DNA from 4 places in the Mesorhizobium sp. M0998 genome. Region 2 is predicted to be linked to each of the others. Evidence: predicted binding sites of a transcription regulator. Region 2 holds the regulator's gene; each other region holds the start of a gene.

Region 1 (5,485 bases), on a different contig from region 2:
GTAGAAGAGCTTGCCGAGGGCGCCGATGGAATGCAGGCCGATGGCGATGATGGCTGCGACCGGGCCGGTCGAGAGGATGGCTGCGAACAGGCCGGCAATGACGATCTCGGGGAAGGCGCGAAGCAGTTCCATGAAGCGCTTGACGACGAGCCTGAGCACCGGACTCGGCGTCAAGTTGCGCGCGGCGATGAAGGAAAAGGGCACCGCAAAGACAAAGCCGATGAAAGTGGAAACCAGCGCCACGTTAAGCGTGGTGAGCATCAGCTCGAAATATTCGGGTAGATAAAAGCCGCCCCAGAGATAGACGCGGCCAAGCGGGAAGTTGAACTCTTGGCTGCCCTTGTCGTGCGGCGATGTGATGTCGAACAGCGCCCGCCAGACGTCGTTCCAGTCCTTGGGAACAAGCCAACTAAGGAAATCCAGTATGTGCGGCAGCCGATCGAAGAAATGTCCGGCATTGGCCTCGTCGGCGAACCACATGGCTGTGCACATGGCGACAAGCAGTGAGCCGATGCCGAGCGCCGTGTAGAACCGGCGCAAGGACGTCTGGCGTCGCCAGGCGTCTGCTGCCTGCCGGACCGCGTCTGAACGAATTGTAGCGGCGAAGGTCATACGGGGTCACGAGCGGACACGAAAAAAAGGCGGCGACCGCATCGGCCCGAAAGTCGACTTTCGGAAAGCACGATGCGGCATCTAAGTGTTAGAGCGTACTTTGTGCGTCCAAGTGGACGCACGTCGCTCTAATGGACGCCGCCCTTTCCGCAATTGTCGTCAGCCGCCGATCGCGGCTTTGCGGGCTTCGACGATGACGCTGTAGAAGTCCGGCTTCACCGGAACATAGCCGGTGAAATCGCCGCCTTCGATGGCCTCGAAGCAAGGCTTGTCCTTGGCCGGCAGGCTGGTGAAGAAGTTGGCGAGCTTGGCGCTCATATCGCCGCCGAGTGCGGTGCGCACGACCAGCGGGCCGTTCGGGATCAAGCCGGAGCGCCAGACTTCGACGAAATCGTTGGGGTCCACGGCGCCCTTGGCGACTTCCTTGTGGAAGGTGCCGGAGGTGTAGCCGTTCTTGAAGTCGCCGATGCCAGAGGAATCGTCAACCGCAACATCGACCTTGCCGTCGCGAACGGCGAGGAGGTTGTTCTCGTGGCCACCATTGAACTGTGTCGAGGCGAAGAAGGTTTCGTTCGAAGCGCCGGTGTCTTTCGGGATCTGGGTCAGCGGGATCAGGTAGCCGGAGGTCGAATCCGGGTCGGCATAGCCGAGCTTCTTGCCCTTGGCCGACTTGATGTCGGTGATGCCGGACGACTTCAGCGCAAGGCCGATCGAATAATAGCCGGTCGCGCCGTCGGTCTGCTGGGTGGTGAGGATCGGGGTCACGGCGTTCGGATCCTTGAGGTAGACGCTGGCATAGCCCGACGCGCCAAGCTCTGCGAAATCGAGCGTGCCGCCGAGCAGGCCCTGGATAACGCCGTCATAGTCGGCGGCCGGGAACAGCGAGACCTTCTCGAAGCCGAATTCGGACTTCATGTGATCGGCGAGGCACTGAAAGTTGCGCAGCCGGTCCGCTTCGTTTTCACCGCCAAGGATGCCGATGCGGAATTCCTTGATATCCTGGGCGTGAGCGGCGCTTGCCGCGATGGCGAGCAATGAAACGGCGCCAAAAACCATCTTCCTGAACATTATCTCTCTCCTGTTGGTCCCGGCCTCGCGCCGGTAGCGTTCGAATTTTTTGACAGGTGCCTTTGACGCGGGCGGGCGATCAGGTCGTTCTCAATATCCCGGGAATGCGGGCTCGAGCGGTCCGGCGGATGCAGCGATTTTCTGTTTGATGGCGACACTGGTGGAGGTGATGGCCTCGGAGATTTCGCCGCCATTGCTGTCGGCGCCGTAGACCATGCGCACGGCCTCGCGGTTGAGGGCTTCAGGCGGGCCGTCGAAGACGACCTTGCCGGCGGCCATGCCGATGATGCGGTTGCAGTAGGTGCGGGCCGTATCCAGCGTATGCAGATTTGTGATGACGGTGATGCCCTCGCGCAAATTGATGTCCTGCAGCGAATCCATCACCACCTTGGCGTTGAGCGGATCGAGCGAGGCAATCGGCTCATCCGCCAGCAACACCTTCGGCTGCTGCATCATGGCGCGCGCAATCGCAACGCGCTGCTGCTGGCCGCCGGAAAGCGTGCCGGCCGGCTGCAGGGCGGTGCGGGCGATGTCGAGGCGCTCGAGGGCTGCAACCGCCTCGGCGCATTCACCGCGGGAGAACATGCCAAATAGGTTGGACACGGTCGAACGGTGATTGAGCCGGCCGAGCAGCACATTGGTCAGCACATCGAGGCGCGGCACCAGGTTGAACTGCTGGAAGATCATGGCGCAGTCGCGCTGCCAGCGTCGGAGCGGCGAGCCGCGCAGCCGGGAAATTTCGGCGCCGTCAAAAAAAATCGATCCTTGGCTCGGATCGATGAGGCGGTTGATCATGCGCAGAAGCGTCGATTTGCCGGCGCCGGAGCGACCGATGATGCCGACCATCTGACCGTGCGGAATCGAGATGTCGACATTGCTGACAGCGGTGTTCTTGCCGAACCGGCGGGTGACGCCGCGAATTTCGAGCGTTGCTGACATTTCTGGCGTTGCTGACATGGGTAAGTTCCAGTCCAGTCGCGGTTGAAGGTCTGTTAACCCTCGCTAGCGCAACGGCATGAACCTGCGGTGTCGGATTGATGTCAGTTTTGTTACTGCCCACAGGCGCGTTTGGCGCGAAGGCGAGTTGACCCAAACCGCTGCCGTCCGGGCGGCTTGGATGGGATCAGCCGAGGATCAGCAACTCCTCGAAATGCTCCATGTCCCTGAAGCGGCAAAAGGCAGGTGGCCGCAGCTCGATCACCGGAGCCTGGCGGGCAAACAGCGAGAGGCAATCGTCGAACAGATCTTGCCACTCGGACGCCCCTTCGTCCGCCAGACGCCGGATCTGGTAGGCGAACGTGATGTGGAAGACGTAAGTGTCGTGGTCGGGATGCCGGTATCCGAAAGGCGCCGACAAGGCATCGCGCCATGCGCGCAGGATATGCACGTCCTCATCGGTTGCGCCGGCAACGGTCAAGCCCGTCGGCACGACATCGACGACCTTGATCTTGAAGGCGCCGTAGCCTTCGAAGCCGTTCAGGCGTTCCTGATAGAGGCGGGTCATGTCGTCGATGCTGGTGTCGAGCGGCACATCCTCCGGCCAATAGGGAAGCCGGCGGCGGTATTCGATGATGCCCTGGAACAGCGTCATGTGCAGGCTGGAGACGGGCGTGAAGGCCAGCCCGTCGGCATCAGGCATGGCGCGCATGCGCTCACGCACGTCGATGATCACCGCTTCCGAAGCCGAGCCGTTGACGAGATGGCAGACGACCGTGTTGCCGGGCTCGTTGAGAAAATTACCAGAGGTGTCGTAGCGCCTGCCGAGATGCACCGGAGGGGTCGGGTTCGAGCCGGCAAAGAATCCGGCGAGCGAAGGTCTGACTGAAACAGGCATTGCGATCTCCAAAGGAAGGCCGCGTCCTGCCCCGACGATGTGTCAGGGACATGAAAACCGTGCCAAGAAGTAGAATATCAAAGGCATGATTCGCCAAGTGATGCTGCCGGGGTTTCCACATCATCAAGATTGAAATAAAGATTCAAACTCGTATCAAAGAGAGGCTTCCTAATTGCTACGTTGGCGCCAGTGGTTGCGACTGTATGCTGCAGGGGTAGTCGCTGCGATGAGTTTCACAGTGGCCCTGGTTTTGACGTCCATATATCGGGTTGGTAGCTTGAACCATCCAATATCTGGATACTTGTACAATTATGGAAATGGGCGTGACGCGGCCATTATTCTAATGATTCTCATTTTTTTAATCGTTCTAGTTACGATAAATTTTGCAAATAAAGTTGAGGAAAAAACCAAATCGCTTATAGATATTGGTTATGACAAAAAATTTATAGAACTTATCAGGTTAAATCAGACTGGTGTTGCTATTCTTATTACGTTAGGATTTCTTTCTATTATTTTGGACATTTGCCTGAGCGGCTGACTTATTCAGGGCGTCAACCCCCATGCTTCTCCAAAAACTGATTGGCCTCCAGCTCGCGGAAATCGTCGAGCGCGGCGCGCAGCCTTGCATGGTCCCAGTCCCACCAGGCGAGCGCCTGGTAGCGCTCCGCGGTGCGGCGGTCGAAGCGTTCGCGGATCGGCTTGGCCGGTACGCCGGCGACGACGGTGTAGGGCGCGACGTCCTTCGACACCACCGCGCCGGCACCGACCGCCGCGCCATGGCCGACGGTGACGCCGGGCAGGATGGTCGAGCCGTGGCCGAGCCAGGTGTCGTGGCCGATGGTGACGCGTTTGGCGCGGCGCTTGGCGAAGAATTCGCTCTCGTGCTCGGCGTCGTCCCAATAATCCGAGGCGCGATAGGTGAAATGGTGCAGCGCCGGCCGCCAGGTCGGATGGTTGGTAGCGTTGATGCGCACGCTTGCGGCGATGTTGGCGAATTTGCCGATCGTTGCGCACCAGACGCCGCAGTCCTGCATCATGTAGGAATAGTCGCCGAGCGTGCTTTCGGAAACCCGGCAGCGCTCGGCGATCTCGGTCCAGCGGCCAAGCGTTGAGTTCTCGACTTCCGCCGTCTCGTGGATCAGCGGCGCCTCCGACAGTTTCCTCGTCATGCGGCAATTTTTCCGGCGGCGAAGGCGGTCACGTCGATGATACGGTCGGCCACCGCCTCACGCACGTCGTGGTCGTGGAAGATGCCGAGCAAAGCGACGCCCGCCGCCTTCTTGGCGGCGATCAGGGAAATCACCACGTCGCGGTTCCTGGCGTCGAGCGAAGCGGTCGGCTCGTCGAGCAGCAGGATCGGGTGCTCGGTGATGAAGCCGCGCGCGATGTTGACGCGCTGCTGTTCACCGCCGGAGAACGTCGCCGGCGGCAGCGCCCAGAGCTTTTCCGGCAGGTTGAGCTGCGCCAGCAAGGCACGTGCCTTGCCGTGCGCGACCTCGCGCTCCTCGCCGCGCTCGACCAGCGGTTCGGCCACGACATCGAGCGCAGAGACACGCGGCACGGTGCGCAGGAACTGGCTGACATAGCCGATGGTAAGCCGGCGCACGGCAAGCACGGTGCGCGGGCTGGCCGAGGCGAGATCGATGAGCCCGCCCTCGTGCTGGACGATGATCTGGCCTTCGTCGGCGGCATAATTGCCGTAGAGCATCTTCAGGATCGAGCTCTTGCCGGCGCCGGACGGGCCGCCGAGCACGGCGCATTCGCCGGCCCTGATCGCGAACGAGACACCAGCGACCACCGGCAGTTTGATGCCGTCGCGCAGATGCATGGTGAAGCTCTTCGCGACATCGGAGACAACGAGCGGGGTTGCCATCAGAGGGTTCTCCAATCGTCATTCGTCTGCGGGCCGGAGTACCCCCACCCGGACCTTCGGTCCGACCTCCCCACAAGGGGGAGGTAGGGCGCCGGCGT
Region 2 (5,485 bases):
GTGGGCCAAGGAAGTCGTCGGCGACGACGGCAAGCCGCTCTACTCGGCTATGTAATCTCCTCCAGGGAGGGCGTCGACGGCGCCCTCCCTGTTGCCTTTAATCGCGAGGACCCAATGACCATCGCTTCCGATGCCATGCCATCATCTGCAGCAGCCCGGGCCAGGGAAGCTACTGTGCGGCGCTTCGCGCTCACAGATGCCATATTCCGCGGACTCACCCGCGCTTCCGCAATTCTTGTGCTGGTCATCCTCGGCGGTGTCGCCATCTCGCTGTTTGCCGGCTCATGGCAGGCGCTGTCGTCGTTCGGTTTTTCTTTCCTGACGACTGAGAGCTGGAATCCCGTTACGGAAAAATTTGGCGCACTGGCGCCGATCTACGGCACGCTGGTGACGGCGGCCATTGCCATCCTGATCGCGGTTCCGATCGGCATCGGCATTGCAATCTTTCTCACCGAGCTCTGCCCGCGCCCGCTCAGGCGCCCGATCGGCATAGCGGTCGAGCTGTTGGCCGGCATTCCTTCGATCATCTACGGCATCTGGGGCCTGTTCGTGTTCGCGCCGTTCCTGCAGACGACGATACAGCCCTTCATCATCAACATCTTCCACGGCGTGCCGGGACTATCCAGCCTTTTCGCCGGCCCTCCTTACGGCATCGGCCTTCTGACCTCGGCGCTGATCCTCGCCATCATGGTGCTGCCCTTCATCACCTCGATCACCAAGGACGTCTTCGATACGGTGCCGGCGGTGCTGAAGGAATCGGCCTACGGCATCGGTTGCACGACCTGGGAAGTGACCCGGCGCGTGGTCATTCCCTATACCCGCATCGGTATCATGGGCGGCGTCATGCTTGGCCTCGGCCGGGCACTCGGCGAAACCATGGCGGTGACTTTCGTCATCGGCAACGCACATCGCATCAGTGCCTCCCTGTTCGCGCCGGGCACGACGATCTCGGCGACCATCGCCAATGAATTCACCGAGGCCGACGGCGACCTCTACACCTCCTCGCTGGTTTCGCTCGGCCTGATCCTCTTCGTCATCACCTTCCTGATCCTCGCCGCCGCCCGCTATATGCTGATGCGGATCGACGCCCGTACGGGAGCCTGACCGATGTCGACATCCTCATCGCTCCACAGCCGCCGCAAAGCCAGGAATTCGGTGATGATGGCGCTTTGCGTCGTCGCCGCCGGCATCGGGCTTGCCGGGCTGGCGCTCATTCTCGGCGCGTTGGTCTATAAGGGCACAGCCGGGCTTTCGCTCGCGGTCTTCACCGAGATGACGCCACCACCGGGCGAGGCCGGCGGCTTGCTCAATGCCATCACGGGCAGCCTGCTGATGACGATCATCGCCGTTGTCGTCGGCACGCCGATCGGCGTGCTGGCGGGAACCTACATGGCCGAGTATGGACGCTTTTCGCGCATCACCACCGTCGTCCGCTTCATCAACGACATCCTGTTGTCGGCGCCGTCGATCATCATCGGCTTGTTTGTCTATGAGCTGATGGTGCGGCCAATGGGACATTTCTCGGCCATTGCCGGCGCCGTGGCGCTTGCCATCCTGGTCATTCCGGTGGTCGTGCGCACCACTGAAGACATGCTCAACCTGGTGCCGAACGCGTTGCGTGAAGCCGGTGCCGCGATCGGCGCGCCGCGCTGGGTGGTGATCCGTTCGGTCGCCTACCGCGCCGCATTGTCCGGCATCGTCACCGGCATATTGCTGGCGATAGCACGCATTTCCGGCGAGACGGCGCCGCTGCTCTTCACCGCGCTCAACAACCAGTTCTGGAGCAGCAATATCAACGCGCCGATGGCCAGCCTGCCGGTGACCATCTTCCAGTTCGCTCTCAGCCCTTACGAGGAATGGCAGCAACTGGCGTGGACCGGCGCACTCATAATCACCCTGACGGTTCTGGGCTTGAGCATCCTCGCCCGCAGCCTTACCGGACGCAGAGAGGACAGATGACACAGATGTTGTCCCCAGACATGACGATGACCGAAACGGTCACCGAGAAGACGAAGATCGAGGTCAAGAATCTCAACTTCTACTACGGCCAGAGCAAGGCGCTGAAGGACATCAGCCTGTCGCTGCCCGAGCGCAGCGTCACGGCCTTCATCGGCCCTTCGGGCTGCGGGAAATCGACGCTGCTGCGTGTGTTCAACCGCATCTATGAGCTCTACCCAAAACAGACGGCCGAGGGCCAGGTGCTGCTCGACGGCAAGAACATTCTCGACCGGTCGCAGGATCTCAACCTCCTCAGGACCAAGATCGGCATGGTGTTCCAGAAGCCGACGCCGTTCCCGATGTCGATCTACGAGAACATCGCCTTCGGCGTCAGGCTCTACGAGAACCTCGGCAAGTCCGAGGTGGACGGCCGCGTCGAACAGGCGTTGAAGCGCGCCGCGCTGTGGAGCGAGGTCAAGGACAAGCTCAACGCCAGCGGCTTGAGCCTGTCCGGCGGCCAGCAGCAGCGGCTCTGTATCGCCCGCACCGTGGCGGTGAAGCCGGAAGTCATTCTGCTCGACGAACCGGCTTCGGCGCTCGACCCGCTGTCGACGGCCAAGATCGAGGAACTGATCGACGAATTGCAAGCCGACTACACGATCGTCATCGTCACCCACAACATGCAGCAGGCGGCGCGCGTGTCGCGCCAGACGGCCTTCATGTATCTGGGTGAACTGGTCGAGTTCGACCGGACCGAGAAGATCTTCACGTCGCCCCGCGAGAAGCGCACGCAGGACTACATCACGGGCCGCTTCGGCTGAGCCGTTCCGATCATGCATATGAGGACAGGACCATGGGCGAACACACAGTCGCTTCTTTCGACGAGGATCTCGAGCAGATCAGCAAGCTGATCCGCGACATGGCCGACCTCGCCGGTTCGATGGTCGGCGGGGCGACCAAGGCGCTGTTGAATTCCGACAACGTGCTGGCGCAACGCGTCGTTTCCGACGACGCCATCATGGATGCGCGTCAACGCGAACTGGACGACCGCGCCATCACCCTGATCGCCAAACGCCAGCCGATGGCCCACGATCTTCGCCATGTGGTCGGAGCGATCCGCATGGCGGGCGACCTCGAACGCATCGGCGACCTTGCCAAGAATATCGCCAAGCGCGTGAGTGCGGTCGGCCTCAGCGTCACGCCGCGGGACCTGTCGCATTCCATCGACGCGATGGCGCAGCTGGTTCTCATCCAGGTGCAGGGTGTCATCGAGGAATATGCTGCAGGCGATGCGGCCGCGTTGGCCAAGCTTCGTGCCGCCGACGAGCGCATCGACGTTAAATACACGTCCGTGTTCCGCGAGCTGTTGACCTACATGATGGAAGATCCGCGCAACATCACCGCTTGCACGCACCTGCTGTTCTGCGCCAAGAATCTGGAGCGGATCGGCGACCATGTCACCAACATCGCCGAAAATGCGTATTATGTGCTGACCGGCGAGCAATTGCCGGTCAATCGTCCGAAGCAGGACGAAACGACAATGTCCGCACCGGTGACATGATGGGGGTGCCCAGCCGATGATCGCACCACGCATAATGGTGGTGGAGGACGAGGAGCCGTTGGGTGTGCTGCTCCGCTACAATCTCGAATCCGAAGGCTACCAGGTCGAGGTGGTGACACGCGGCGACGAAGCCGAGATCCGTTTGCAGGAGAATGTGCCCGACCTTTTGGTGCTCGACTGGATGATACCAGCGGTTTCCGGCATCGAGCTCTGTCGTCGGTTGCGGGTGCGCCCCGAAACCGAGCGGCTGCCGATCATCATGCTGACCGCGCGCGGCGAGGAGAGCGACCGGGTGCGCGGTCTTTCGACCGGCGCCGACGACTATCTGGTCAAGCCGTTTTCGACACCGGAATTCATGGCCAGGGTCAAGGCGCTGCTGCGGCGCGCCAAGCCGGAAGTGCTGTCCAGCGTGCTGAAGGTCGGCGACATCGTGCTCGATCGCGAATCGCACAGGGTCTATCGCAAGAAGAGCGAAATCAGGCTCGGGCCGACCGAATTCCGGCTGCTCGAGTTCATGATGCGGCATCCGGGCCGTGTCTTCTCGCGCAGCCAGTTACTCGATAATGTCTGGGGCGAGACAATCTACATCGACGAACGCACCGTCGACGTGCATGTCGGGCGGCTGCGCAAAGCCGTCAACAACGGCCGGATGCCGGATGTCATCCGCACCATCCGCGGCGCCGGCTATGCGATCAGGGAAGATTGACCCGCCTGGTCAGGCTACGTTCTTTCTGACGCTGGGCCTCATTTGCGCGCCCGGCGCGAAAATCTCCTGGTCGACGAAGCTTAACGCCCGCATCGCGCAGCCTTCGCGGATCAGCGGCAATTCGTTCGGCTCTGTATCGAAGGAGATCGAGCCTGAATGCTGGCCGCCGGCGGTCTGGGCGATTGCCTTCCGCAAGGCCGGCTCGATCAGATCGAAGGCGGCGGCACTGGCGCCGACCATCGCGACCGGTGCCGGATCGATCAGCGCGAACAGCGAGCCGAGACCGAAACCCAGCGCTTCGCCGGCCTTGCGGTAGGCCTCGCGTTCCGGCCCATCTTTCTCGCGCGCCCGGGCCGCCAGTGCTCGCATGTCGGCGTCGCTGACGTCGGCGACCGGTTCGCTGTCTTCGCTCATCTGCCTGGCGTTGCGCCAGATGGCGTAGTTGCCGGCATACGCCTCGATGCAGCCGCGCCGCCCGCAACGGCAGCGCGCGCCGCCCGGACGATGGATCATGTGGCCAAATTCGCCGCCCGAGGAATGCGTCCCGGTGAACAGTTCGCCCTTCAGCACCAGCCCCATGCCGATGCCATGCGAAAGCAGGATGGCGATGAAGTCGTCGCGATAGCGATCCGGATTGCGCCAGCGCAAAGCCACCGCCATCATGTTGCAGTCGTTCTCCACCGTTGCCGGGATGCCGAATTCGTCCTCCAGCATGTCGGCAAAGGCGATGTCGGTCTGCGGCGTGATCGGCGACCACAGCATGGCGCGTGCAGGGGAGTCGGTAATGCCCTGAATCGCCAGGGCGATGCGGGCGACACTGCGGACGTCAAGGTCTGGATCCTGCAGCCGGCGCCGGACGATGGCCATGCATTCACGGATCAGCTCGTCGCGCGGCATAGTCAGCGTGTCCAGCCGGCGCTGTTCCTCGGCGACCACCTGTCCCGTATAGTCGATAATGGCGGCCGAAAGGAAATTCAGCGACAACACCACGGTCAGCACCGCCGCCGCTTCCGGGTTGAGGGCGAGGCCGACTTGCGGACGACCGCGTTTCAACGAAACGGGCTCACTTGGCTTGCTCTCGGCGAGGATGCCTTCCCGTATCAGGTCGGAAGAAATCGCCGATATGGTCGAATGACTGAGGCCGGTGGTAGCTGCGATCTCAGTACGCGATGGCTGGCCGGCCCGGCGCACCGCCGAGATCACCATCGCCCGGTTGCGCCGGCGCAAATCGTCATGGCGGATTCCGACCGACATTGTTTTGCTTTCCTCCCGGTTGCCGC
Region 3 (5,485 bases), on a different contig from region 2:
GCCGCTGATATAGGCGCCCTCGATCAGGAGCAGCAGCCCGTCGCCCAGCGTGTTGGCGTCGCCGGCGCCCATCTCTGCCGCCATGGCACGCAGGCGGCGGCGCAGTTCCTGCTTGTTGGCCTCGCTCACGACGCGGGCCGGATGGCCATGTTCGGGATATTCGACCGCGGCATTGGTCATGCCGCAGCCGCGATAGTCGGGCCTTTGCGTACGCTTGCCGACACGCGTCAGGAAGGTGACGATCTGCGCGCGCGGATCGCCGGGATGGGCATTCACCGCCTCGTCGAAACGCTCCCAGAATTCGAGATCATAGTGCCGGAGGTAGGATGCGGCCAGCTCATCCTTGGACGGAAAGCTGCGGTAGAGGCTGGGCTTGGTGACGCCGGCACGCCGCACGATCTCGTCGACGCCGATCGCTCTGATGCCTTGCCGGTAGAACAGGTCTCGCGCCACCTGGAGAATCCGTTCGGCGGCGCGAGGCGGCGGTGCGTCATTGGCCTTGATCGTTGGTTCAATGCTTTTCATGCCTGGTCTGCCGATTAGCTGGTTGACAATGTTACCGGTCGGTACGTATGTTTCGCGCTCCTGCAACGTACCGGTCAGTAACATGATAGCTCAATCCCGCCCGTTTGGCCAGCGCTACGCTTTCGTCGTGGTCGCCGTCATCTTCCTTTGCCTGCTGATCGCAGCGGGCCTGCGTTCGGCGCCGGCAGTCATGATGCTGCCGCTGGAGAACAGTTTCGGCTGGCGGCGCGACGTGGTGTCGCTGGCGGCGGCCACCGGCATCTTCCTCTATGGCCTGACCGGGCCGTTTGCCGCGGCGCTGATGGAGCGGATCGGGCTGCGCCGCACCTTGCTTGCCGCGCTGCTCTTGATGTCGGGATCGACCGCGCTCAGCCTGTTGATGACCAAACCGTGGCATCTGCTCCTCACCTGGGGCGTGTTTTCCGGCGTCAGCTCGGGCGCCGTCGCCACCGTGCTCGGCGCGACCATCGTCAACCGCTGGTTCAAGACCAATCGCGGCTTGGTGATGGGACTGATGTCGGCGTCCAGTGCCACCGGGCTGCTGGTCTTCCTGCCGCTGCTCGCCTCGCTGGCCCAGTCGGGCGGCTGGAAGCCGGTCGCCATCGCCATTGCCGTGGCCACCGCCTGCCTGGTGCCGCTGGTCTATATGCTGGTGCCGGAGCGCCCGGCGTCGATCGGCATGGTCCGCTATGGCGCCGATGCCGACGACGTGCCGCCGGTGCCGCCAGCCTCGCAAGGCAATTTCCTTTCGCATACATTGAGCACGCTGCGCCGCGCCGCCGGCACGCGCGTGTTCTGGTATCTGTTCGCCACCTTCTTCGTTTGCGGCTTCACCACCAACGGGTTGGTCGGCACGCATCTGATCGCTTTTTGCGGCGATATGGGCATCGGCGAAGTGCAGGCCGCAGGCCTGCTGTCGATGATGGGCATCTTCGACCTGATCGGCACGACGCTGTCGGGCTGGCTCACCGACCGTTTCGACCCGCGCAAGCTGCTCGGCGTCTATTACGGCATTCGCGGCCTGTCGCTGATCTATCTGCCCTATTCCGGCTTCTCGGCGACCAGCCTGATCATCTTCGCGGTGTTTTACGGACTGGACTGGATCGCCACGGTGCCGCCGACGCTCAGGCTTTCCAACGAGGCGTTCGGCGACCGCAGCGGGCCGATCGTCTTCGGCTGGATCGTCGCCGGCCATCAGGTTGGCGCCGCGACAGCGGCCTTCTTCGGCGGCACCATGCGCGAGCTGCAAGGCAATTACGAGCTTGCCTTCCTGATCGCCGGTATGACGGCAATAGCCGCCGCCTGCATCTCGCTGTTGATCAACACCAGCCGCCCGGCGTTTGATCCGGAACCGCAGGCGGCGTAGGGCGCAATCGCCGATGCAGGAGGCCGGCGCTCCATCCGAGACGACCCCCTCTGTCGCCTTCGGCGACATCTCCCCCTCGAGGGGGGAGATTCGCCAGCCTGTTCACTGTTATCAAACCTTCATCGTTTCGAAATGTGCCTGAAACATTGAAGCTGGAGCTTGGCGGCGACGTTCAACGCCATCCAGGAGACAGCCATGAACAAGATTTCGATGACGCGGCGCGCTTTCGTCACGTCGGCCAGCGCCGTTGGCCTGGTCGGCGCCTCGGGCCTCGCCCTCCCCCATTACTCGCGCGCCAATCAGCGCCCGGCTTTCACCCATGGCATCCAGTCCGGCGACGTCGACGCCACCAGCGGCATGGTCTGGACACGCACCGACCGGCCGTCGCGCGTCATGTTCGAGGTGTCGCGGACCGAAAGCTTCACCAATGCCGTCCGCCTCGCGCCGCTCGATACCTCGCCGGCCAGCGATTATACGGTGAAGCGGCTGCTTACCGATCTCGCCTCCGACCAGGACATCTTCTACCGCATGGTCGCGGCCGATCTTGCCGACATCAACGCCGTTTCCGAGCCGGTCGTCGGCCGCTTCCGCACGGCACCTGCCTCGAAGCGCGACATTCGCTTTGCCTGGTCGGGCGACACCGCCGGCCAAGGTTGGGGCATCGACGAGACCGGCATGAAGACCTACGCCACCATTGCCAAGCACACGCCCGACTTCTTCCTGCATTCGGGCGATACGATCTATGCCGATGGTGCGATGAAGGACGAGGTCGACCTGCCCAACGGCGGCAAGTGGAAAAACAAAGTGCTGATCGACGAGAAGCGCAAGGTTGCCGAGACGCTGGACGAATACCGGGCGCAGTGGAAATACAACATGATGGACAGGCATGTGCTGGCGCTCAGCGCCATCTGTCCGACCTTCTATCAGTGGGATGACCACGAGGTGCTGAACAACTGGTCGGACTCGAAGGACCTGAGCGCCGACGATCGCTACACTGAAAAATCCGTCCATGTGCTGGCGGCACGTGCGGCGCGCGCCTTCCACGAAATGACGACGATCCGTTACGAGCCGTCGGAGCCCGGCCGCGTCTACCGCAAGATCGCCTATGGTCCGCTGCTCGACGTGTTCTTCCTCGACATGCGTTCCTACCGCGGCCCCAACGGTCCGGATATGCAGGAGACGATGACGCCGCAATCGCGCATCCTCGGTGAACAGCAGATCAAGTGGCTGAAGCGTGAACTGGCGAATTCCAACGCAACCTGGAAAATCATCGCCGCCGACATGCCGCTCGGCCTCGTCGTCTGGAACGACGGCACCAAGAAGGTAGGGGCCGAGGCGGTCAGCAATGGCGACAATGGCCCGGCCAAAGGGCGTGAGCTGGAAATTGCCGACCTTCTTCGCTATATAAAGAATGCGGGTATCAGCAACACTGTCTGGCTCACCGCAGACGTGCATTATACAGCCGCGCATTACTACAATCCGGACAAGGCGCAGTTCCAGGACTTCAATCCGTTTTGGGAATTCGTTTCGGGTCCGATCCATTCCGGCACGTTCGGGCCTAATGGTTTCGATATGACATTCGGCCCGGAGCTGAGGTTCATAAAGGCACCAACTGCCGAACAGGGTCAAAACCTGCCGCCTTCGGCCGGCCTGCAGTTCTTCGGGCTCGTCGAGATCGATGGCGCCACCGAGCAGTTGACGGTGCGGCTGATGGATCGCGACGACAGCGAACTCTACAAGGTCACGCTCGATCCGGTGCGGTCGGCGTGAGCGACGGCGCCACTACCCTCGGGCCAGCCCGAGGGTAGGACGTATATCAATCGGGATAGCAGACGACGGGAATGTTGGGCCAGACGGCGCTGTCGCATCCGGCATTTTGCTGCCGCTGCTTGAAGGCGGCGCTGACCGGCCCGGTCACCACCGGATCGACGCCATCGGGAGCATCGGCAAAAAGCTGCTCCGCCGACGGCTTGTCGGGCGGCAAAGCAGACCGCGTCTCCTTGAACGACGCCGCCGATTGCGCCGCGCCGGCCGCGAGGAGGACGGCAAGCGCGGTACATGCCAAAATCGGCCGGAGTTTGATGCCTACCTCGATCATGAAATTCGAACTGTCCGGACCATGAAAGGTTCCGCCTTGGTTAATAATTCCACTTCACACCAAGACATTTAAGATTTGGTGACTTTATTTGGTGGCTCGCCTCCTCTTTCGCAATTGCGAAAAACCCTGTATGAGCCGCCCAACCGAAAGAGGCAGCGCCTTTTGGCCTGCTGCCTGCAACGCTCCCGAGACCAAAACATGAAAATCCGCAATATCGCGATCATCGCGCACGTCGACCATGGAAAAACCACCCTCGTCGACCAGCTTCTGAAACAGTCCGGCTCGTTCCGCGACAACCAGCGCGTCGCCGAGCGCGCCATGGATTCGAACGACCTCGAAAAGGAACGCGGCATCACCATCCTGGCCAAGGCGACCTCGGTCGACTGGAAGGACACCCGCATCAACATCGTCGACACGCCCGGCCACGCCGACTTCGGCGGCGAGGTCGAGCGCATTCTGTCGATGGTGGATTCGGCCATCGTGCTGGTCGACGCCGCCGAGGGGCCGATGCCGCAGACCAAATTCGTGGTCGGCAAGGCACTCAAGGTTGGACTGAAGCCGATCGTCGTCATCAACAAGATCGACCGGCCAGATGCCCGCCACGTCGAAGTGGTGAACGAGGTGTTCGATCTTTTTGCAGCACTTGACGCTACCGACGAGCAGCTCGACTTCCCTATCCTTTACGGTTCAGGCCGCGACGGCTGGGTCTCGGAAAACCCCGAAGGTCCGAAGGACCAGGCTCTGGCGCCGCTGTTCGACCTCGTCATCAAGCACGTGCCGGCGCCGACCGTTCATCCCGGCCCATTCCGCATGATCGGCACCATCCTGGAAGCCAATCCTTTCCTCGGCCGCATCATCACCGGCCGTATCGAATCCGGCACGCTGAAATCCAACCAGGCGGTCAAGGTGCTGCACCATGACGGCACCCAGGTCGAAACCGGCCGAATCTCGAAAATCCTTGCTTTCCGCGGGCTCGAGCGCCAGCCCATTGACGAGGCGCAGGCGGGCGACATCGTCGCCATCGCCGGCCTGTCGAAAGGCACTGTCGCCGACACCTTCTGCGACCTGTCGGTGACCGAGCCGCTGCACGCGCAGCCGATCGATCCGCCGACTGTGACGATGTCTTTCCTCGTCAACGATTCGCCGCTGGCCGGTACCGAAGGCGACAAGGTGACCAGCCGCGTCATCCGCGACCGCCTGCTGCGCGAGGCCGAAGGCAATGTCGCGCTGAAGATCGAGGAATCACCTGACAAGGATTCGTTCTTCGTTTCCGGCCGCGGCGAATTGCAGCTGGCCGTGCTGATCGAGACGATGCGCCGCGAAGGTTTTGAGATCGCCGTGTCGCGGCCGCGCGTCGTCATGCAGAAGGGCGATAGCGGCGAATTGCTGGAGCCGGTCGAGGAAGTCGTCATCGACGTCGACGAGGAGCATGCCGGCGTCGTCGTGCAGAAGATGTCGGAGCGCAAGGCCGAGATGGTCGAGCTTCGCCCTTCGGG
Region 4 (5,485 bases), 110 kb from region 2:
TCGGCGTCCAGGAACTGCAATTCACCCGGCGTCTCGATGCCTTCTGCCAGAACCGGTAGGCCGAGACCGCGTCCAAGCCCCAGCACGGCGCGAACGATCGCCGCGAACTGGGCGTTCTTGTCGACCGATTTGATGAACGACCCGTCGATCTTGATCTTGTCGAAGGGAAAGGCGCTGAGGTTGGACAGCGAAGAATAGCCGGTGCCAAAATCGTCCATCGCCACATGCACGCCAAGCGCCTTGACCTGCCTCAAGGTTGCCAGCGCGCGCGGCATGTCCTTCACCAGGGCCGTTTCGGTGATCTCCAGTTCGAGCCTGCCGGGGGCCAGGCCGGATCTCGTCAATGCGTCGTGCACCTTGCGGCTGAAATTCGGATTGTGAAGTTGCACGGCGGAGACGTTGACGGCGACCATCAGCGGGTTTGTCCAGCGAACAGCATCGTTACAAGCCGTCGTCAGCACCCAGTCGCCGATCTGCGCGATAGCGCCACTGTCCTCGGCCACCGGGATGAAAACGGCCGGAGAAATGTCACCCCGCTCAGGGTGCTGCCAACGGACCAGGGCTTCGAAGCCGATCATCCTGCCGCCGCGGATCTCCTTCTGCGGCTGATAGAAGAGGTGGAACTCCTTGCGGGCGATCGCCTGGCGCAATTCATGCTCCATCACGCGCTTGTCGCGGGCCGCGGTGCCCATGGCCATCTCGAAAAACCGATAAGTGTCCCTGCCTTCGGTTTTGGCGCGATGGAGTGCCGTGTCGGCATGGCTGATCAGGCCGGCCTGGTCTTCGGCATCCAGCGGAAAGAAGGCAATGCCGATGCTGGCCGAGACGAGGCCGGAGCCGACCGAAACCCTGTTTTCCTCCCGGATCGCCGCCAGCAAGTCCTCGGCTATCCGGCCTGCGGCCAGGGGGTCGGGGAGGTTCGGAGCTATGATGGCAAATTCATCGCCGCCGAGACGCGCGAGCATCTGTCCGTTGCGCGGGATGCCGGAAATGCAGTGCGCCAGCTTCTGCAGCATAGCATCGCCGGCGCTGTGGCCGTAGAGGTCGTTGACTTGCTTGAACCGGTCGAGGTCAAGCAGCAGGAGCGCCAGATATCCATCCTTGCCGCCACGATCCATCGACGCGAATTCTGCTTCCAGCCGGGAAGAAAAGCTCCGCCGATTGGCAAGCCCGGTAAGCGGATCGAAATGCGCGAGGCGGAGGATCTCTTGTTCTGCCTTCTTGCGCTCACGGATGTCGCGAACGGCAAGCACCGTATGAGGCCTGCCGCAGTAGGTGATTCTCCTGGCGATCAGCTCGACAGGAATTCTCGCGCCGTCGCTGCCCCTTAACTTCGCTTCCTGCGCCTGTTCGCCGAAGCCGGACATATCGGCTGCGCTCTGTCCGTCGAAAAGCTCGCCGAATTGCATCGTGTTCAGGGTGGCTGTCGCTGTTCCGGTCAGCTTCGCCATACTGTCATTGGCGCTGACAATGCGGGTGCCATCGCAAACGATCAGACCTTCCACCGCCGCATTGGCGAGATCGTGCATGCGATCGGCCTCGAGCTTCTGGCGGCGAAAGCGCAGGTCGATCCACAGCGCGGCACCCGATAGCACAAGGATTATCAGGCTGGCGACCGCTGCGGCAAAGGCCTGGGAAATGGGCTCGATGGAATGTTCGGATATTTCAATCGAGGAATCCGGAATGATCGACACCGCAGCCATCGCGATGAAATGCAAGCTGCAAATCGCCAGCGTCAAAAGCGCGGCGCCGCCGAAAGTCGCGAGCGCTGACGGACGGCGCAAGACGACAAGGAGCGCCAGTGCCGCGAGGGTCACGCCGGCCAGAAGCGATATCGCGACAAGGAGCAGGTTCCATGCGACCCGGCCTTCGACCTCGAAAGCTGCCATGCCGATGTAGTGCATCGTCGCGATGGCGCCGCCCAGAATGGCGCCACCGACGAGGAAATGGTCGATGCCGCGGCGCAAGGTGGCGACCCACATCCCAAGCGCGGTCATGATAATGGCGGCGGCAAGCGAAAAGGCGGATAATCCCGGATTGTATGCATTCGGTATTCCCGGCGTAAACGCGGTCATGGCGATGAAATGCGTCGCCCATATGCCGAACCCGGTCGAGGCCGCGGCGATCATCAGCCAGACAAGCCGGTTTCGCTCGGTCGATCGGCCGACATGCTTAAGGAGATTAACCGCCGAGAAGCAAGAAATTCCACAGATGAGTGCGGCAAGCGCAACCAGTCTCGGATCGTGCTGACTTACAATACAATTATAGACCGTCAGCATCCTGGTTCACTCGGTCTGCCAAAATTAACAGGGGAGGTGTGACGGATTAGCTCTTGGAGATTTTAACGAATGGTTAACCCGTGGGCCATGAGGCGGGTCTTTTCGGGGGAAAACCGACGCCGCTGCGCCCAAAAAGACGGTGATGTGATTTCTGGCGCCCGGTTTCAGTAGCGAGTGCACTTTAGGAAGGAATGATGTTCATTGATCCGCAATAAAACCGTTGTCCGATTGTCATCAGCGCCACATATTGGCTTTGCGGAAGTGCCCCTTTCGCCAATGACAAACGGGAGATGAAACATGAAGTTCTTCGGCTTTGCGGCCGGTATCGCCGCCACCGTGACCCTGCTTTCCACCACCTCCGCCTTCGCCGTCACGCAGATCAGCTGGTGGCACGCCATGACCGGCGCCAACGCCGAGGTCGTCGCCAAGATCTCCAAGGATTTCAACGCCAGCCAGAGCGACTATGAGCTCGTTCCGGTGTTCAAGGGCACCTATCCGGAGACGCTGAATGCCGGCATCGCTGCCTTTCGTGCCGGGCAAGCGCCCGATATCCTCCAGGTGTTCGACGTCGGCACCGGCGTGATGATGGCGGCCGAGGGTGCGATAAAGCCGGTGGCCGATGTGATGACCGGCGCCGGGATGACTTTCGACAAGAGCCAGTATCTGCCCGGCATCGTCGGCTATTATTCGAAGCCGGACGGCACCATGCTATCGTTCCCCTACAACTCTTCCTCGCCGATCCTCTATTACAACAAGGACATCTTCCAGAAGGCAGGCCTCGACGTGAACAATCCGCCCAAGACGTGGAACGAGGTGTGGGAAGCTGCCAAGAAGATCAAGACGAGCGGCGCCGCCCCTTGCGGCTATACCTCGACCTGGCTGACCTGGATCCACCTGGAGAATTTCGCGGCGTGGAATGACGTGCCTTGGGCCACCCAGCAGAATGGCCTGGCCGGCGGTGATGTCGAACTCAAGATCAATGCGCCGATTTTCGTCAACCACTTCCAGGCGCTCGCTGACCTGGCCAAGGACGGCACGTTCAAATATGGCGGGCGCACCTCCGAAGCCAAGCAGATATTCCTCGCCGGCGAATGCGGCATCTTCACCGAATCGTCGGGCGGCCTCGGCGATATCGTCAAGTCCGGCATGAACTATGGCATCGGCCAGCTTCCTTACGACAGTGACGCCAAGGGTGCCCCGCAGAACACGACGCCGGGCGGTGCCAGCCTGTGGGTGTTCGGCAACAAGTCGGACGAGGAATACAAGGGCGTCGCGGCCTTCTTTGCCTATCTGTCCAAGACCGATGTGCAGGAATATCTGCACCAGAAGTCGGGATACCTGCCTGTGACGCTCGCCGCGTATGAGGCGACGAAGAAATCAGGCTTCTATGACAAGAACCCCGGCCGCGAGACACCCATCCTGCAGATGATCGGCAAGTCGCCGACCGACAATTCGAAGGGCGTGCGCCTGCCGAATCTGCCGCAGGTGCGCGATATCCAGAACGAGGAGCTGGAGAAAATGCTGGCCGGCCAGCAAACCGCCCAGCAGGCGCTCGACAATGCGGTCGCGCGCGGCAACGCCGCGATCAAGGAAGCCCTGGACAATTAACGAGATTAGCTCGTTTAGTCGGTTGGAATATCGCCCACGCGAGCTCGCGCGGGCGATACCTGGATAGCGAGGGAAATCAGCCTGTCTCCACGCGTCGTCTTTCCCAACAAGATCCTGCCCTACCTGCTGGTGGCGCCACAACTCGCCATCACCCTGGTTTTCTTCTACTGGCCGGCCGGTCAGGCGCTTTACCAGTCCATGCTCAGGCAAGACCCGTTCGGGCTGAAGAGCAGGTTCGTCTGGTTGGCCAATTTCCGGAAGGTGCTGGCCGATCCGGCCTACCTCAACTCGATCAAGGTCACAGTAGTGTTCTCTCTTGCGACCGCGACCGTTGCCATGGTTGTGGCCCTGCTGCTCGCGGTCATGGCCGAGAAGGCCGTGCGCGGCAAAGGCCTCTACCGCACACTGTTGATATGGCCTTACGCCGTGGCGCCGGCGATTGCCGGCATGCTTTGGCTTTTCCTGTTCAATCCCTCGATCGGCTCGTTGGCCTATTTGCTGAGAAGCCTCGGCGTCGTATGGGACCCGCTGCTCAACGGCACCCACGCCATGATCCTGCTGGTGTCGGCTGCTGCCTGGAAGCAGATCAGCTACAACTTCCTGTTCTTCGTCGCCGGCCTGCAGGCGGTGCCGAAAACGCTGATCGAAGCGGCGGCCATGGACGGCGCCGGCGAAACCAAGCGCTTCTGGACCATCGTCTTCCCGCTGCTTGCGCCGACAACCTTTTTCCTGCTGGTCGTCAACACCGTCTATGCCCTGTTCGACACGTTCGGCATCGTTCATGCCGTCACCGGCGGCGGGCCGGGCAAGACGACAGAGACGCTGGTCTACAAGGTCTACAATGACGGCTTCGTCAATCTGATCCTGGGCGACTCGGCGGCGCAGTCGGTCATCCTGATGGCCATCGTCATCGCGCTCACAGCAATCCAGTTCCGCTATGTGGAACGCAAAGTCCACTACGGCTGAGGGCAGCGATGATCGGCCAGTCCCCGCTCCGCACCTTCATCGCCCATGCCGTGCTCATCCTCGGCATAGTGATCGTGGCTTTTCCGATCTACTACACCTTCGTTGCCTCGACGCACACGCTGCAAACGATCCTCAGGCCGCCCCTGCCGCTCTTGCCCGGCGGCCAGCTATGGAACAATTACAGCGAGGCGCTATTCGGCGGCATCGGTCGTATCGGCGGGGTCAGCGTCGGCAGGCTGCTGCTCAACACCACGATCATGGCGCTCGGCGTTGCGGTGGGAAAGATCTTCATCTCGATCCTGTCGGCCTACGCGATCGTGTTCTTTCGCTTTCCGCTGCGCATGACCTTCTTCTGGCTGATCTTCATCACCTTGATGCTTCCAGTCGAGGTGCGCATCCTGCCGACCTACAAGGTGATGGTCGATCTTGGCATGATCGACACCTATGCCGGCCTGATCGTCCCGCTGATCGCCTCGGCCACCGCAACGCTGCTGTTTCGCCAGTTCTTCATGACCATACCGGGCGAATTGGTCGAGGCGGCGCGTGTCGACGGTGCCGGGCCATGGCGCTTCTTTTTCGATATTCTGGTGCCGCTGTCGCGGACAAACATCGCCGCGCTGTTCGTGATCCTC

What was found. Region 2 encodes PhoB, which activates phosphate uptake and scavenging genes when phosphate is short. Its sites were predicted from a motif close to TGTCATNNANCTGTCAT; they were not measured.
Region 1: the regulator PhoB is predicted to act here: its motif matches at 2,707-2,723, upstream of phnC (phosphonate ABC transporter ATP-binding protein).
Region 3: the regulator PhoB is predicted to act here: its motif matches at 1,998-2,014, upstream of NKH59_RS07265 (alkaline phosphatase D family protein).
Region 4: the regulator PhoB is predicted to act here: its motif matches at 2,498-2,514, upstream of ugpB (sn-glycerol-3-phosphate ABC transporter substrate-binding protein UgpB).

What each region holds. Positions count from the first base shown of each region.
Region 1 is NZ_JAMYND010000012.1:14,892-20,376, forward strand. Features, by position in the region: gene phnE (phosphonate ABC transporter, permease protein PhnE) at 1-612, opposite strand, end outside; gene phnD (phosphonate ABC transporter substrate-binding protein) at 772-1,680, opposite strand; gene phnC (phosphonate ABC transporter ATP-binding protein) at 1,771-2,637, opposite strand; gene NKH59_RS13600 (DUF1868 domain-containing protein) at 2,804-3,514, opposite strand; gene NKH59_RS13605 (DapH/DapD/GlmU-related protein) at 4,066-4,683, opposite strand; gene phnL (phosphonate C-P lyase system protein PhnL) at 4,680-5,387, opposite strand.
Region 2 is NZ_JAMYND010000010.1:30,247-35,731, forward strand. Features, by position in the region: gene pstS (phosphate ABC transporter substrate-binding protein PstS) at 1-55, shown strand, start outside; gene pstC (phosphate ABC transporter permease subunit PstC) at 115-1,104, shown strand; gene pstA (phosphate ABC transporter permease PstA) at 1,108-1,959, shown strand; gene pstB (phosphate ABC transporter ATP-binding protein PstB) at 1,956-2,759, shown strand; gene phoU (phosphate signaling complex protein PhoU) at 2,792-3,499, shown strand; gene phoB (phosphate regulon transcriptional regulator PhoB) at 3,516-4,205, shown strand; gene NKH59_RS11805 (ROK family protein) at 4,215-5,459, opposite strand.
Region 3 is NZ_JAMYND010000005.1:201,737-207,221, forward strand. Features, by position in the region: gene NKH59_RS07255 (TetR/AcrR family transcriptional regulator) at 1-525, opposite strand, end outside; gene NKH59_RS07260 (MFS transporter) at 608-1,891, shown strand; gene NKH59_RS07265 (alkaline phosphatase D family protein) at 2,087-3,661, shown strand; gene NKH59_RS07270 (hypothetical protein) at 3,708-3,989, opposite strand; gene typA (translational GTPase TypA) at 4,188-5,485, shown strand, end outside.
Region 4 is NZ_JAMYND010000010.1:136,345-141,829, forward strand. Features, by position in the region: gene NKH59_RS12390 (bifunctional diguanylate cyclase/phosphodiesterase) at 1-2,279, opposite strand, end outside; gene ugpB (sn-glycerol-3-phosphate ABC transporter substrate-binding protein UgpB) at 2,577-3,887, shown strand; gene ugpA (sn-glycerol-3-phosphate ABC transporter permease UgpA) at 3,969-4,853, shown strand; gene ugpE (sn-glycerol-3-phosphate ABC transporter permease UgpE) at 4,862-5,485, shown strand, end outside.